DNA from 2 places in the Aeromicrobium sp. JP4 genome. Region 1 is predicted to be linked to the other one. Evidence: riboswitches for the same ligand, from Rfam matches in the RefSeq annotation. Region 1 holds a riboswitch; the other holds the start of a gene.
What was found. Region 1 has a riboswitch for thiamine pyrophosphate ahead of ACY1JX_RS08980 (ECF transporter S component). Riboswitches for the same ligand answer to the same signal wherever they lie in the genome.

Region 1 (7,314 bases):
AGTGGAGCGTGAAGCTGAGGGGCATCTGGACGTAGATGAGGCCGTTGCCGTCAGCGGCCTGCGGCACGTCGACGGCGTCGACCCTGCCGCGAGCGACGATCGACACCTCGCTGCCCTCGGTCAGGTCGACCCAGTCGTTGACCAGGGGTCCCGGCTCGCCGTTGGGTCCCTTGACGTCGGGGCTCATCGTCTCGACGAGCTCGCCCCCGGGCGCCACGGCCTGAAGGTCGACCTTCGTGGTCGAGGAACCCTTGACCCGGCGCACCTTCATCGGTCCGTAGAGCCGATCGACGAGCGCGGTCGACAGCGCGAGCGTCAGCGACGTCTCGGTCGCGGGCACAGTTGCACCGGCTTCGACGCTCGCAGGCAGATCGGTCTGCGACGTCACGTAGAACTGCTTGGGCCCTTGGAGCGAGAGGTCGATCGTGGAGTTCAGCGCCTTGCAGACGTAGGGGACACGGTCGATGCTGGCCGGCACGGCCTGCGCGGGCGCGGAGAAGGCGATGGCGCCGCCACCGACCACGGCACTGGCCACCGCGAGGCGAAGGCCTCGACGTACATGAGCGCTCAAGCGCATGGTTTCCTCGCTTCACGACTGGACAGACCCGGCTGATTGCCACCCCCGGGTCGCAATCGCGTCGACTGTAACCTCTAGTTGCACTGTGATGCAAGCCACTCTCGTCCGTCGAGGGATCACACCCGACTCGCGAGTAACAAGAGCACGGGAAGGGCGCCTGCGGCGGCCGCGAAGGCCAGCGCGAGCAGGTCGATCGGCGGCCAGGTCGCCGCCTCGGCCCACGTCCGACGCCCGGCCGTGGCGAAGCCGCGGGCGTCCATCGCGATCGACGTTCGGCTCGCGTCCCTCATCGTGTGGACCAGCAGCGCGAAGGCCATCGGCCACGGGCGGCGCCGCAGCCCGCGCGCCCTGCGGGCCCGGTCGAGGTCGTGCCAGGCCTGCCACGCCCCGCCGACCCGTTGCAGCGCGGCGGACAGCGCAGCGGCGAACCGACTGGGAACGTGCAGCGTCTGGGCCAGGTAGTCGCCGAGGCGCGCGACGTCGATGTAGCCGGCGGCCACGGCGCCCGGCCACGCCATGACGAAGGTCCGCACTCCCGCGACCGCCGCGACCTCGAGGTCGCGACCGCCGAACAGCCACGTGCTCCACACGATCGTGGCGACCGGGAGCGCCACGAAGGCCAGGCACACCACCGGATACCGCCACGAGGGCACCACCGCCACGACCGCCACGACGTAGACGGCGGCGCACGTCACGGCGATCGGCATCGTGCGGATCGCCGGTGAGCCGAGGGCCGCGGCGACGCCGATCGCCAGCAGGACGAGCGGGTTGAGTCGCGTGATCAGGCCAGTCATCGCACGACGACTCCCTCATGCAGGACCACGTCGCGGTCGCGCGGCAGGTCCGGATCGTGCGTGGAGACGGCCACCGTGGCACCTGCCTGCGCCGACGCCCCCAGCCAGCCGGCGACGGTCGCCCACGTGCCTCGGTCCTGTCCGACGGTGGGCTCGTCCGCGAGGACCAGCCCCGGCCGGTGCGCGCAGCTGGCCGCGAGCGCCAGCCGGCGCTGCTCTCCGCCCGACAGCCGGTAGGGGTGATCGTCACCACGGCCGACCAGGCCGATGACCTCGAGCACCGCGTCGACGTCGACGGTGCGCCCGAACGCCGCAGGGCTGGCCTCCAGCTCCTCGCGCACCGTCCGCGCGACGAAGCCGAGCTCGGGGTCCTGGGGGCACCAGCCGAGCTCGGCCGGTGCGTCGACTTCCCCCGAGACGGGCTCCAGGAGTCCGCCCAGCGCCAGCAGCGCCGTGGACTTGCCCGCTCCGCTGCGGCCCACGAGCGCTGTCAGGGTGCCGGGTGCCAGCTCGAGCGTCAGCCCGTCGACCGCCCGCGTGCGCTCGGTGCCCCGCAGCGTGCGCGTGACCCGGTCGATCACCAGCGCACGCGCGGTGACGCCGGCCGGGGCGAACGGGTGCACCAGTTCCTCAGGGATCCAGGCCGGCTCGGGCGCCGGGCGCCCCGGCATCCATAGCGCCTCCGGCACGGCAGCGCCACGGAACGACGGCACGGACCCGTCGAAGACCGGTCGCCCCTCCTCGAGCACGACGACCCGGTCGACATGGTCGAGCCAGAGCTCGAAGCGGTGCTCGACCACGAGGAGCGAGCGGTCACCGACGACGCGCAGGACGGCGTCGCGGACCTCCGCCGCCAGCTCGGCGTCCAGCATGGACGTCGGCTCGTCCAGCAGGAGCAGGTCCGGCTCCGTCGCCAGGGCGCCCGCGAGCGCGAGACGGTGCCGCTCTCCGCCCGACAGTGCACTGGTGAAGCGCTCACGCCCCTGATCCAGGCCCACCGCCTCGAGCGCGGCGTCGACCCGTCGCCAGATCTCCTCGCGCGGCAGACCCAGGTTCTCCGGGCCGAACGCCACGTCGCGCCCGATCCGGTCCGCGACGATCGACGAGGACGGGTTCTGGGTGACCATCCCGATGCGCCCGTGCACCTCGACCGATCCGCTGGCCTCGCCGACCAGCGTCGTGCCGAGTGCGCCGGCGATCGCATGCAGGGCGGTCGACTTGCCACTGCCGCTGGGCCCGACCAGCAGGACGCGCTCACCGGGGTCGATGCGCAGGTCAAGCCGGTCGAGCGCCGGGCGGCGGGCGTGCAGCGGCGTCCAGGAGTAGTCGTGGAACGCGACCGTCACTGCCGGCCGGCAGCGAACGAGTCGAGCGCACCTGCCTGTGCGAGCGCACGCACCAGGAGCCAGCCACCCAACCCGGCGATGATGATGCCGGACGTGACGAAGAAGCCCAGGTGGAACAGCCGCCACGTCAGGTCCCAGTCCGCGTAGTAGTAGTTCCATTCGTAGAAGGCTGCGAAGACCGCCGACAACGCGCCCGCGAGGACGGCAGTCGGCAGGTCGAACCTCCGGTACAGGAAGATCGCGAACGCGAGCTCGGCCCCGAGCCCTTGGACGAGGCCCGAGATCAGCACCGCGCTGCCCCACTCGGTGCCGCCGAGGACGATCGTGGACACGAGCGCGGCGACGAGCTCGGTGGCGAGCGCCGCACCTGGGCGGCGGACGATCAGGCCGCCGACGACGCCGGCGATGAGCCACATCCCGGCGAGGAGGGCCGCAGCCGGCTTGAATCCCACGGCCGCACCGATGTCGACGAGGGCGTAGAGCTTCCCCCAGCCCCAGAAGACGACGCCGAACGCGACGCCGAGCATCGTGATGGTCACCAGGTCGAGCGTGCGATACCTCGTGGTGGAACGGACAGCAGATGTCATCGTGACTCCCTTCGCCGGTGCTAACCGGAGCAGGTTCAAGGGTCTGCGGCTGTTCCGCACTCTCAGCGCCCTCTGCATGGCGCTCCCCTGTCGTGTGCAGCCAGCCTAGCCTCCCGTGGCGGGCGCGGCACCGGGGGCGGCCCCCGAGGCGATTCCGTCCTCTGCCCAGGAGGCCCGAGCCGCGAGCCGGCCCAGCGGTGGGAGCTGCATCAGCAGCACGCAGGCGGTCCAGCCGATCGCGGTGCCCAGGGTGTTGCCGACGAGGTCGTCGACATCGGCGATCCGGCCGGTGCCCACCACGAGCACTCCGGCCAGCTGCACCGCCTCGATGGCCACGCTGACCAGCAAACCCACGGCCGCCGCCCGGCGCACCGTCCGGACTCGGGTGACGAGCGGCAGGAGCATTCCGAGGGGCACGAAGAGCAGGATGTTCAGGAGCATCCCGGCGGGGTCGTCCAGGACATCGATGAACGGCGTGAGGTGGACCAGGACGCGCCACGGCCGCGGGTCCTCCGTGGCGACGGGGAACGGCAGGAGCACGTGCGCCAGGACGGCGGCGCCGTAGACGCACGCGACCACGCCGACCGCGGCGCGCAGCGGTGTGAGGCGCCCGCGACGGTGCAGCCACCCGAGCGACGCGGCGATCGCGGCGATCGTCGCCGGGATCAGCACGGGGAGCATGGGGATCTCGACGGTGGGCACCGGAGGATCCTCTCAACCCCCGGGCACGCCAAGGGCGGGGGCGGGTCCGCAGAGACCCGCCCCCGCTCCCCCGGCGGCACTCAGTCGCGACGCGTGCGGCGACGTTGCAGCATCACGGCTGCACCAGCCACGACCAGGGCACCGCCGAGGACTGCGACACCGAGCCCTGGGCCACCGGCGGCGGCCAGGTAGTCGTCGCTGGCCCAGTCGTCGTCCGACGCGTCGCCGCCGGCGTCGGCGGCGACGATCTCCACCGGGACCTCGGCGATGACGACGCCCCGGCTGAGCACCTTCACCGTGTGGGAGCCCAGCGGCGCGTTGGTCGGGATGCGCACCGAGGCCTCGCCCGAGGTGCTCACCACTCGCGTGCCCATCGCGATCGGGTCGGAGTGCAGCTCGAAGGCCAGCTCCTTGCCGATCCAGTCCGGCCCGAACGCGAAGGTGATCGTGTCGCCGGGCGACAGCACGTCGGAGCTGAGCAGCTCGACCTCATCGTCGGCGGGCTCCTCGCCCGGGTCGGTCGTGGGCTCGGACGTCGGCTCCGCGGTCGGTTCGCTCGTCGGCTCCGAGGTCGGTTCGCTCGTCGGCTCCGAGGTTGGCTCCGAAGTCGGCTCGGTCGTCGGCTCCGAGGTCGGCTCGGTCGTCGGGTTGGTGACGGGGTCGCCCGAGACCGGGATGCTGCCGAGATCCAGCGCGGACGGACCCGCGCAGGTCAGTGCCGCCGGCAGCGTGGTGCTCGTGGTGTGGATCGTCGCCGCAATGGTGAAGTCCTGCGGCATGCCCAGCGCCACCGACTCGGCCGCGTAGGCCGGGACGGTGATCGAGGGCACCGTGCCCGAGGCCGGGATCAGCCACGGGGAGCCGGCCTGCTGCGGGATGTCCGTGCGGGGGGAGCTCAGGTTCGGGATCGCGACCGTCGACGTCTGACCGCCGGTGGTGAGCGTGATGGCGGCATCGGTCGAGCCGCCCTCGGCCGACCGGCCACCCAACAGGAGCACGGTCGACTCGCGCAGCAGCTCCGGCATCGTCAGCGTGATGCTGACCCCGCGCTCCGCGATGGTCTCACCGGGGCGCACTGAGCCGGGAACCGTCGTCTCGGCCAGGACGCCGATGTCGTGGTTGCCCAGGTTGAGTCCGCCAGCGACGACCTCGCACACGTACGTGAAGCTCTTCGAGAGGTCGACCGGCTCAGTCGGCGTGGGCTCGGTCGGCTCCGTCGTCGGCTCCGTGGTGGGCTCCGTCGTCGGCTCCGTGGTGGGCTCCGTCGTCGGTTCCGTGGTCGGCTCCGTCGTCGGCTCCGTCGTCGGCTCCGTCGTCGGCTCCGTCGTCGGCTCCGTCGTCGGCTCGGTCGTCGGCTCCGTCGTCGGCTCCGTCGTCGGTTCCGTGGTCGGCTCGGTCGTCGGCTCCGTCGTCGGCTCCGTCGTCGGCTCCGTCGTCGGCTCCGTGGTCGGCTCGGTCGTCGGCTCCGTCGTCGGCTCGGTCACCGCGATCGAACCCAGGGCCAGGTCAGCGGGACCGGTGCACGAGAGCGTCGACGGGATCGTGGAGTCGTCCGCCTTGTAGATGGTGGCGGTGATGTTGAAGGCCTGGGGCATGCCCACGACCACCGTGTCGGTGGCGTAGTCCGGCACCGTGATGGGCGGCACCATGCCGGTGGCCGGGATGAGCCACGGCTCGTTCGCCACCTGCGGGATCGGCGTGCGGGCCGAGCCCAGCTCGGGGATCGCGACCGTCATCGTCTGACCGCCCGAGGTGAGGGTGACGGCGGAGTCGGTGGACGCACCCGCTGCCTCACGTCCTCCGAGCAGCAGCGCGGTGGACTGGCGCAGGAGCTCCGGCATCGTGAGCGTGATGCTCACGGCGGTGGAGGGGATGGTCTCGCCGGGAGTCACCGAGTCCGGGACCACCGTCGTGGCCTTGACGCCGATGTCCTGGATGCCGAGATTCAGACCGCCGGCGATGACCTCGCACTTGAAGGGGAAGTCCTTCTCGAGCGTCTGGTCGGCGGCCGCCGGGCTGAGGAAGCCGGCACCGACGACGCCGGCGGCGGCCAGGCCCAGGGCGGCGACAGCGGCGGTCGCGCGTCGGGACGGTAGACGTGTGAAGCGCACAGATGGTTCCCCTCGTTGTGGCGAGCACTCCATCTGGCGCACGCCGACCTGCGTGTGATCCACCTCACCCTAAGTGCTGTAACTCGTAGTGACAACCGGTGTTCGCGAACGACTTGCGCTGCCGACGACCGCCCATCGACCACAATGGGCCCATGCCCTCCGTGCGCACCCCCGACCCGAACCCCGGCTGGCTCTCCGAGTTTGAACTGGAGGAGACCCGCGGCCGCGTCCCGATCCTCTACGTGGAGGCGATCCCGGTCCGCCTGGACAGTCTCGGCCAGGTCGAGCAGGTCGGTCTGCTGCTGCGTGGGTCCGCCACCACCGGCACCATGGCGCGGTCGTTCGTCTCGGGACGCGTGCTGCACGGCGAGCCCATCCGCACCGCGCTGATGCGCAACCTGGAGAAGGACCTCGGCCCCACCGCGTTCCCGCAGCTGCCCGCCGACATCGTGCCGTTCACGGTGGCCGAGTACTTTCCGTTGCCCGGCGTGACGCCCTTGCACGACGCGCGCCAGCACGCCGTCGCGCTGGCCTACGTCGTGGCGGTCACGGGTGAGTGCGACCCCCGCCAGGACGCGCTCGAGCTCTCGTGGCTGACCCCGCGCGAGGCCCTCGCCCCGGCGGTCCTCGACGAGCTCGAGGGAGGCCGTGGCGTCCTGCTCCAGCAGGCGATGGCGCACGTCGGCGCCCTGGCGTGAGCCGCCGGGCGGCCCCGCCGGGGACCCGTCACCCGAGCCCGTGGCTCATGCTCGTCGCGGCGATGGTGGCCCAGGTCACCGCCACCGCCGTCGTGAGCACGCCGCTGCTCCTCATTCCCCACCTGCACCTCGACGAGGGCCTCTCCCTCGTGGCCAGCGGCGCGCTCGCCGCCGCGCCCCTGGTGGGCACGCTGCTCACCCTCGTGGCGTGGGGAGCGATCGTCGACCGCGTCGGTGAGCGGATCGCCCTGTCCTCCGGTCTCGCCCTCCTCGTGGCGGGGTGCGCCGTGGCGCTCGCGGGCGCCCGTGCCGACGACGCGATCGTCCTGGCTCTCGGCTTCGGCCTCTGCGGCGTGGCCGCCGCCAGTTCCAACTCGGCCAGCGGCCGCCTCGTCGTGGGCTGGTTCCCGGCCCACCGGCGCGGACTCGCGATGGGCATCCGTCAGACCGGTCTCCCGCTGGGCGTCGGGCTCGCCGCCCTCGTCGTGCCGGCGGCGGT
Region 2 (7,314 bases), 1.3 Mb from region 1:
GTCGTGGGCCGGCCACTGCGCGACGTCCTCGCCGGGGAGGTGGACGGTGCGGCCGGCGGCGATCGAGGAGGCGACCAGCGCCGCGGCGTCCCCGGAGACGGCCAGGGTGCGCGCGGCCTTCACGGGGCCCAGGTCGGCCAGGTGCTGCAGGACGTACTGCAGCTCGTCGGCGGCTCGCGTGTCGTAGCCCGCCTGCAGTGCCGGATCGGCGGCGCGTCGGTCGCGCCAGGCGTCGGAGCCGGAGCGCGCCGACGGGCGGCCGCTGCGAAGCACGTCGAGCAGGTCGACCAGCGCGAGCGCGTCACGGTTCGCCGGGTCGTCGAGGTCGAGCGCGTCGATGGAGTGCTCCTCCATGAGGACGGCACCCCGCGAGGTGTTCCGGTAGGCCTTGCCGTCGTGCTCGAGCAGGTCGAGGGCGGTCATCGCGTCCAGCAGCGGTGCGAGCCTCTCGGTGGCGATCCCGGTGGCTTCGGCGAGCGCCGCGACGGTGTCGGCGCCACGGGCGACGGCCGGGTTGATCCCGAGGGTCACGGCGACGCGCGTGACGATGGGCGGCGCCAGCTCGGTCATCTCGTGGACGTCCTCGAGCACGGCGCGGGCGGACTCCTCGGCGGCGGGTGCCGGGGGGACGAGCCGCTCGGCGTCGTCGCGCTCCGCGGGCTGCACGACCGTCTCCTCGGGCGAGGCCATCCGTCGCCAGTACCCGACGACCTCGACGTCCTCCTTCGGCAGTCCCAGGTCGTTGCGCAGGTAGCGCCGCAGGGGCGCGATCGTCATCGCCTCGCCGGCGATCCACGCGAAGCCGCGACCGGGTGGGGGAGTGAACCGGCGCACCGCGGCATCGAGCTGGCGGCTGTGCCCGGCAGGGACCTCGCCGCGCACCAGCCACTCGAGGGTCACGCCGGCGGGCCTGCGGAGGTCGAGGCGGTCTGCCTCGGTCGGCACCTCCACGATGGCGTGCCCGCGCACGTCCTCGGGAGCCTCCTCGAGCCACCGCGCGACCGCGGGCAGGGCCGTCTCGTCGCCGGCGATCAGGTGCCAGTCGGCGTCGTGGTTGACCCCGGCGCAGGACTTGGGGCCGGCGAAGTGGATGGCATCGCCCGGCGCGGCGCGGAATGCCCACTCGGCGGCCAGGCCGTGCTCGTGTCGGACGACCTCGACGTCGAAGGTGCCGGCGTCCGGGTCCCAGCCGCGGACGGTGTAGTCGCGGGTGAACTCGAGCACCTCGGGGTTCCACGCGAAGCGTCGCTCCTCCTGCGTCCCGGCTCGGGGCAGGCCGCCGTCGGCGGGCGGGACGACCATCTTCACGTGGTCGTCGAACCCAGTCGAGGAGAAGGCGGGGCGCGCGAATCCCTCTCCCATGACGCCCTCGGCGAGGTCTGGACCTGCGAGCGTGAGACGCCGCAGGTTGGGGCTGACGTCAACCACTCGCGTCACCTCGGCCCTGCGCAGGACGATCGGATGAATGGTCAGCGGGCGGGACGTACGAGGCATCCGGAGACTCCCGAGCGGGTCGAAGACAACAACATAGGAAGGGTAGCCTCACCTTTCTCCGGCGACGCGCAGGGGTGTCTCACCCCGCGGATCCGCCTAGGGTCGTGACCATGACGCCGATCCTGCTGACGTCCGACGATCCCCGAGGCATCCTGCTCTTCGCCCCCGGAGCCGGTGGCGACCCGACCCGCTACGAGCGGCTCCTGCGCGCCGCGGCCGACGCGGGCTTCATCGTGGCCGCCCCGGCCCACCACCTGACCGAGGTCTTCACCGACGATGTGGTGCGTGAGCGCGTGTCCGCGCTTCGGGTGCCGCTGACGGAGATCAGGCGGGATGACCTCCCCGTCGTCGCGGCGGGTCACTCCCTGGGTGGCTGCGCGGCGCTCTGCCTCGCCGGAGCCCAGCCGCGCAACCACCGGGGCGAGGCGTTCGAGGTCCCCTCAGAGCCGCGGGTCTCCCGCGTCATCGTGCTCGCGCCCGCGGCCGGCTGGTTCAGCGGACCCGATGCCCTCGACGAGGTGGCCGTGCCGATCACCGCCTTCGTCGGTTCGGAGGACACCGTGACGCCGCCGGAGTCGGCCGAGGTGCTGCGCCCGGCGCCCGCCGGGCTCGACCTGCGTCGCTCCGAGGGCGTCGGTCACTTCGACTTCATGTCGCCGCTGCCGTCGAACAAGGTGCCCACGCCGGGCCTGGACCACGACGCCTTCCAGGACCGCTTCGTCGCGGAGTTCGTCGCAGCGCTGGGCTAGGCGTCGGCACGACGAAGGCATGGCGCTAGCCTGTGAGCGCCAAGACACGGGGTGCCCCGCCGGGGCTGAGATCACACCCGTCGAACCTGATCTAGTTCGCACTAGCGAAGGGATGTCGCGATGTCGCGCACGCCTGAAGACCTGCTCACCTCCACCACTGAAGCCCTGGCCCGGGTGCGCGCGGACGCGCCCCTGGTGCAGTGCCTCACCAACAGCGTCGTGGTGAACTTCACCGCCAACGCCCTGCTGTCCGTGGGCGCCGCCCCCGCGATGGTCGACGTGCCCGAGGAGGCCGGACCGTTCGCCACCGTCGCCGGCGGGGTGCTGATCAACCTCGGCACCCCGGCCGGGGAGCAGCGTGAGGCCATGCTCGAGGCGGCCTCGGCCGCTGCGGGGGCCGGCACGCCGTGGGTGCTCGACCCCGTGGCGGTCGGATCCCTCCCGGTCCGCACCCCGTTCGCCCACCGGCTGCGCGACCTGCGGCCGACGGTGATCCGGGGCAACGCCTCGGAGATCATTGCGGTGGCGGGCGCGGGTGCCGGAGGCCGCGGCGTCGACTCCACCGACGACGTCGACGGGGCGCTGGACCTGGCCCGGAAGCTCGCCTCCACCACCGGGGGCGTCGTCGCCGTGTCCGGGCCGGTCGACGCCGTGACCGACGGCGAGCGCGTCGTGCGGATCGCCAACGGGGACGTGCTCCTGACCAAGGTCACGGGTGGTGGCTGTGCGCTCGGGGCGGTGATGGCCGCGTTCGCCGCGGTCACCGAGGACGCGTTCACGGCTACGGTCGCGGCCGTCACGGTCTACACCGTGGCCGCGGAGCTGGCGGCCGAACGCAGTGCAGGTCCCGGCAGCTTCGCCGTCTCGTTCATCGACGCACTGGACTCGGTCGGCGCGGCCGACCTCGCGGCGCGGGCGCGGCTGTCATGACGGACCTCTCGGTGTACCTGGTGACCGACAGTGCCCTGGCCGCCTCGCGGGGACGCGACATCGCCGAGACCGTGGCCGAGGCGGTGGCCGGGGGAGTGACGACCGTTCAGGTGCGCGAGAAGGACCTGCCGGCCGCGCGGTTCCTCGAGATCGTGCTGGCCGTGTCGCGTGCGCTGCCCGACGACGTCGCCCTGATCGTCAATGACCGGGTCGACGTGTTCCTGGCCGCACGTGCCGCGGGTGCCCGGGTGACGGGTGTGCACGTCGGGCAGTCCGACCTGCCGCCCTCGCTCGTGCGTCGGCTGGTGGGGGAGGGCGCGGTGATCGGCGTGAGCGCGGCGACTCCCGCCGAGCTCGCAGCGGCCGCCGCCGACCCCGGTCGCGTCGACTATGTCGGGGTGGGGGTGGTCCGGCAGACCGCCACCAAGACCGACGCGCCACCGCCCCTGGGGGTGGCGGGCTTCGCCGAGCTCGCGCGGTCGACGCAGCTGCCGACCGTCGCGATCGGCGGGATCAGGCTCGCCGACGTGGCTCCGCTGCGGGCCGCCGGTGCGGCGGGAGCCGCCGTGGTCTCCGGCATCTGCGCCGCGGAGGACCCGCGGCGCGCGGCCGCGGAGTTCGCGGCGGCCTGGGCAGGCGTCGCATGAGCGGCGGGAACCGTGTGCCGCGCGTGCTCGCCATCGCGGGCACCGACCCGACGGGCGGCGCGGGGATCCAGGCCGACCTGAAGAGCATCGCCGCCGCGGGTGGCTACGGCATGGCGGTGGTCACGGCGCTGGTGGCCCAGAACACCCGGGGCGTCCGCTCGGTCCACGTGCCGCCGACCGACTTCCTCGCCGAGCAGCTGGACGCGGTCAGCGACGACGTGACCGTGGACGCGGTGAAGATCGGGATGCTGGCAGGCCGCGAGGTGATCGAGACGGTCGGGGCGTGGCTTCGCCGGACCCGACCGCCGGTGGTCGTGATCGACCCGGTCATGATCGCCACGAGCGGCGACCGCCTGCTCGACGCCGACGCCGAGCAGGCGCTGCGCGATCTCCTGCCACTGGCGCACCTGATCACGCCGAACGTGGCCGAGCTCGCGGTCCTGGCGGGGCGTGCTCCGGCGGCCCGGTGGCTGGACGTGCTGGAGCAGGCGCGGGAGGTCTCGGCGACCCACGACGTCGTCGTCCTGGCGAAGGGCGGGCACGTCGAGGGCGACGCCGTGCCGGACGCGCTCGTCGACGTGGGCGGCACCCGGCTCGGCGGCCGTGAGGTCGTGGAGTTCCCCGGAGCCAGGATCGCGACGACCAACACGCACGGGACGGGCTGCTCGCTGTCCTCTGCCGTGGCCACGCACCGAGCCCGTCTCGGGTCGTGGGAGCCGGCGACCGCCGAGGCGAAGCGGTGGCTGACCGAGAGCATCCGCCACGGAGCGTCGCTCGAGGTCGGCCGGGGTCACGGTCCGATCAGCCACTTCGCCGGGATGTGGGCTCGCGGCGGGACGGTCACCCGGCCCACCGCGGACGAGGTGCGGGACCAGTGGTGGGACGGCGTGCGGGACGTGCGTGCCGCGATCGCCGAGTCCGCCTTCGTCAGTGGCCTGGCCGACGGGTCACTCTCCAAGGAGGCCTTCGGCGTCTACCTCGCGCAGGACGCGCTGTACCTCCGCGACTACGCCCGCGTGCTGTCCGAGGCCAGCCGGCTCGCGCCCACCCTGGACGAGCAGTCGTTCTGGGCCGCCGGAGCCCACGGTGCGCTGGTCACCGAGCTGCAGCTGCACGCCGACTGGCTCGGCGACGTGGAGCCGCCGCCTCCCGGGCCGGCGACCACGGCCTACCTCGACCACCTGCTGGCGACGGCGGCCCGCGGCGACCATCGCGTCCTGGCCGCTGCGGTGCTGCCCTGCTACTGGATCTACGCCGACCTCGGGCGGGACCTGCAGGCCCGTGCGGTCGACGGGCACCCGTACCAGGAGTGGCTGCGCACCTACGGCGACCCGGCGTTCGCCGAGGCGACGGCGCGGGCGATCGACATCACCACCGAGTTGGCGACGTCCGCCGACGACGTGACCCGGGAGGCGATGTGGCACGCCTTCCGGGTCTCCGCGGAGCACGAGCTGGCCTTCTTCGAGGCGCCGCTGCGGATGACCGGTCCGGTTCCCTCATGAGGTGAGCGGCGGCCGCTGCAGGATGCGACGCGTCGCCCCGCGCACCGACGTCAACGCGACGAGCACCACGACGGCGCCGATCGCGGGGATGACCCACAGCGGTCCCTGGGGCCAGGGCCTCGCGAGGATGCCGAGGCCGAGGATCGACATCGGCAGCACGGAGAGCACCGTTCCCGCCGCGATCGCGAGGCTCCCGAGCAGCAGCGCCTCGCGGGTGACCATCGAGCGGATCTGGCGCGGCGTGGCACCGAGCATGCGGAGCGTGGACATCTCCTCACGCCGGCGCCGCGTGGTCGTGCGCAGGCTGCTCGCCACGGCGACCAGCACGTACCCCAGCATCGGGAGCAGCACGATCAGGTTGATCCAGCGCTGCGGGTCCGACCCGCTGCCGGTCAGCGAGGTCGCCGCGGTGACCGCGTGGTCGGGGTGGCTCGCCGCCCAGCCGTCGAGCGCCGCCGGGTCGCCCGAGACGAGCACGGCGTCCGCCGAGCGCGCGAGCCCGTGCGCTGCCAGCAGCTCGGTGGACGCCACGACCGTGCCGAAACCGAAGCCGCGCCGGTAGGTCGCGACCACCTCGGGACTGACCGGATCGCCGTTGGCGAGCCGCAGCTCGACCCGGTCACCGACGTCGAGACCCCACCGTCGTGCCGTCGAGGCGTCGAGGGCCACGGTCTCGCCGCGGAGGTCGGCCAGGTCGCCCGCGGCGACGTCGAGGTCGACCACGCGATCGGCGTCCGGCCCGAGCCCGAGCGCCGGGAACCGCTCCGTCGTCGCGTCGCCCAGCATCCGGCTCGTCCGCACCACCGACGTGGACACCATCGGCACCGCCGCGTCGACGCCCGCCGTGTCACCGAGCGAGGCGACGTCGGCCGCCGTCAGGGCCCCCGTGACGGTCGCGTCGGCCGTCATGCCCGCGGCCTGCTCGGCGGAGGTCGCCCGCTCGAGCGTGGACTGGGCGTACACCTGGGCCACGGTGAGACCGAACGCGAGCGCCAGCACGGTCACCGCGCCGGCGGTTCGCAGCGCATAGGCATGGGTCTGGTGGAGCGCCAGCCAGCGCGTGACGGGGGCTCGCTCGCCATGGCGTTCCGCCAGCCGGCCGGTGACGGCACGCGCCAGCGCGGGTCCGCACAACGCGAGGCCGACGATGCCGAGCAGGGTCCCGCTCACGGCGGAGAGGAAGGCCTCCTCGCCGGTGACGACCAGCGCACCGAAGGCCGGTGCCAGCGACAGGACGACCAGCCCGAGGCCGAGCCCGGTGCGCACCCGCGACGGCTGCCGCGGCTCGACCTGGGCGTCGCCCATGGCCGCCGTCGCCGGGCGCCGTGACGCGCGGAACGTCGCGCCGCGGGCGGCGAGCTGGACCACGACCAGGGTCAGTGCGGCCACGACCAGGCCGGCGATCGGTGAGTGCACCACGGGGATCGCGACGGGGAGGACGCCGCGCTCGGCCAGCTGGTCGCAGAACCATCCGGCCGCGAGGTACCCGAGGGCCACGCCGGGGACGAGCCCGCAGGCCGCCGCCACAGTGGCCTGCCGCGCCACGAGTCCTCGGACCTGCCGAGGCGTCGCCCCGACGGCACGCAGCAGGGCCAGCTCGCGGCGCTGGTTCGCGACCGAGGTCGCCATGGCGCTCGCGACGATGCAGCCGACCAGGAGCAGCAGGGTGCCGGCGAGGGAGGCGGCCAGCGCCACCAGCTCGAGCCTCGCGTTGCCGACGGCGAGGGACTCCACCGCGCCGCGTGCGTCGCCCGTCGTCACGGCGTACTCGCCGCCCACGACGTCCTCGATCGCGGCGGCGACGGCGGCGATGTCCGCGTCGTCGCTCACGCGGATGGCGAGGAGGTCGGTGGCGCCGCCGGGCAGCGCGGCGAGGTCGCTCACGGTCGACGTGGCGAGGTGGACGCCGGCACCGGGGGCGTCGACGATGCCGCTGACCAGCAGGTTGCGGCGTGTCTCACCGACTCCGACCGCGAGACGGTCGCCGACCTC

Region 2: linked by a shared signal. The riboswitch ahead of thiM (hydroxyethylthiazole kinase) and the one ahead of ACY1JX_RS08980 (ECF transporter S component) in region 1 are both predicted to bind thiamine pyrophosphate.

The regions. Positions count from the first base shown of each region.
Region 1 covers NZ_CM143290.1:1,816,089-1,823,402, forward strand. Annotated here, with positions in the region: gene ACY1JX_RS08965 (DUF6801 domain-containing protein) at 1-535, opposite strand, end outside; gene ACY1JX_RS08970 (energy-coupling factor transporter transmembrane component T family protein) at 694-1,371, opposite strand; gene ACY1JX_RS08975 (ABC transporter ATP-binding protein) at 1,368-2,717, opposite strand; gene ACY1JX_RS08980 (ECF transporter S component) at 2,714-3,304, opposite strand; TPP riboswitch at 3,294-3,403, opposite strand; gene ACY1JX_RS08985 (VanZ family protein) at 3,410-4,006, opposite strand; gene ACY1JX_RS08990 (DUF6801 domain-containing protein) at 4,087-6,117, opposite strand; gene ACY1JX_RS08995 (DUF4916 domain-containing protein) at 6,270-6,815, shown strand; gene ACY1JX_RS09000 (MFS transporter) at 6,812-7,314, shown strand, end outside.
Region 2 covers NZ_CM143290.1:3,156,213-3,163,526, forward strand. Annotated here, with positions in the region: gene ACY1JX_RS15560 (siderophore-interacting protein) at 1-1,428, opposite strand, end outside; gene ACY1JX_RS15565 (alpha/beta hydrolase family protein) at 1,605-2,243, shown strand; TPP riboswitch at 2,281-2,373, shown strand; gene thiM (hydroxyethylthiazole kinase) at 2,364-3,173, shown strand; gene thiE (thiamine phosphate synthase) at 3,194-3,820, shown strand; gene ACY1JX_RS15580 (bifunctional hydroxymethylpyrimidine kinase/phosphomethylpyrimidine kinase) at 3,817-5,322, shown strand; gene ACY1JX_RS15585 (FtsX-like permease family protein) at 5,317-7,314, opposite strand, start outside.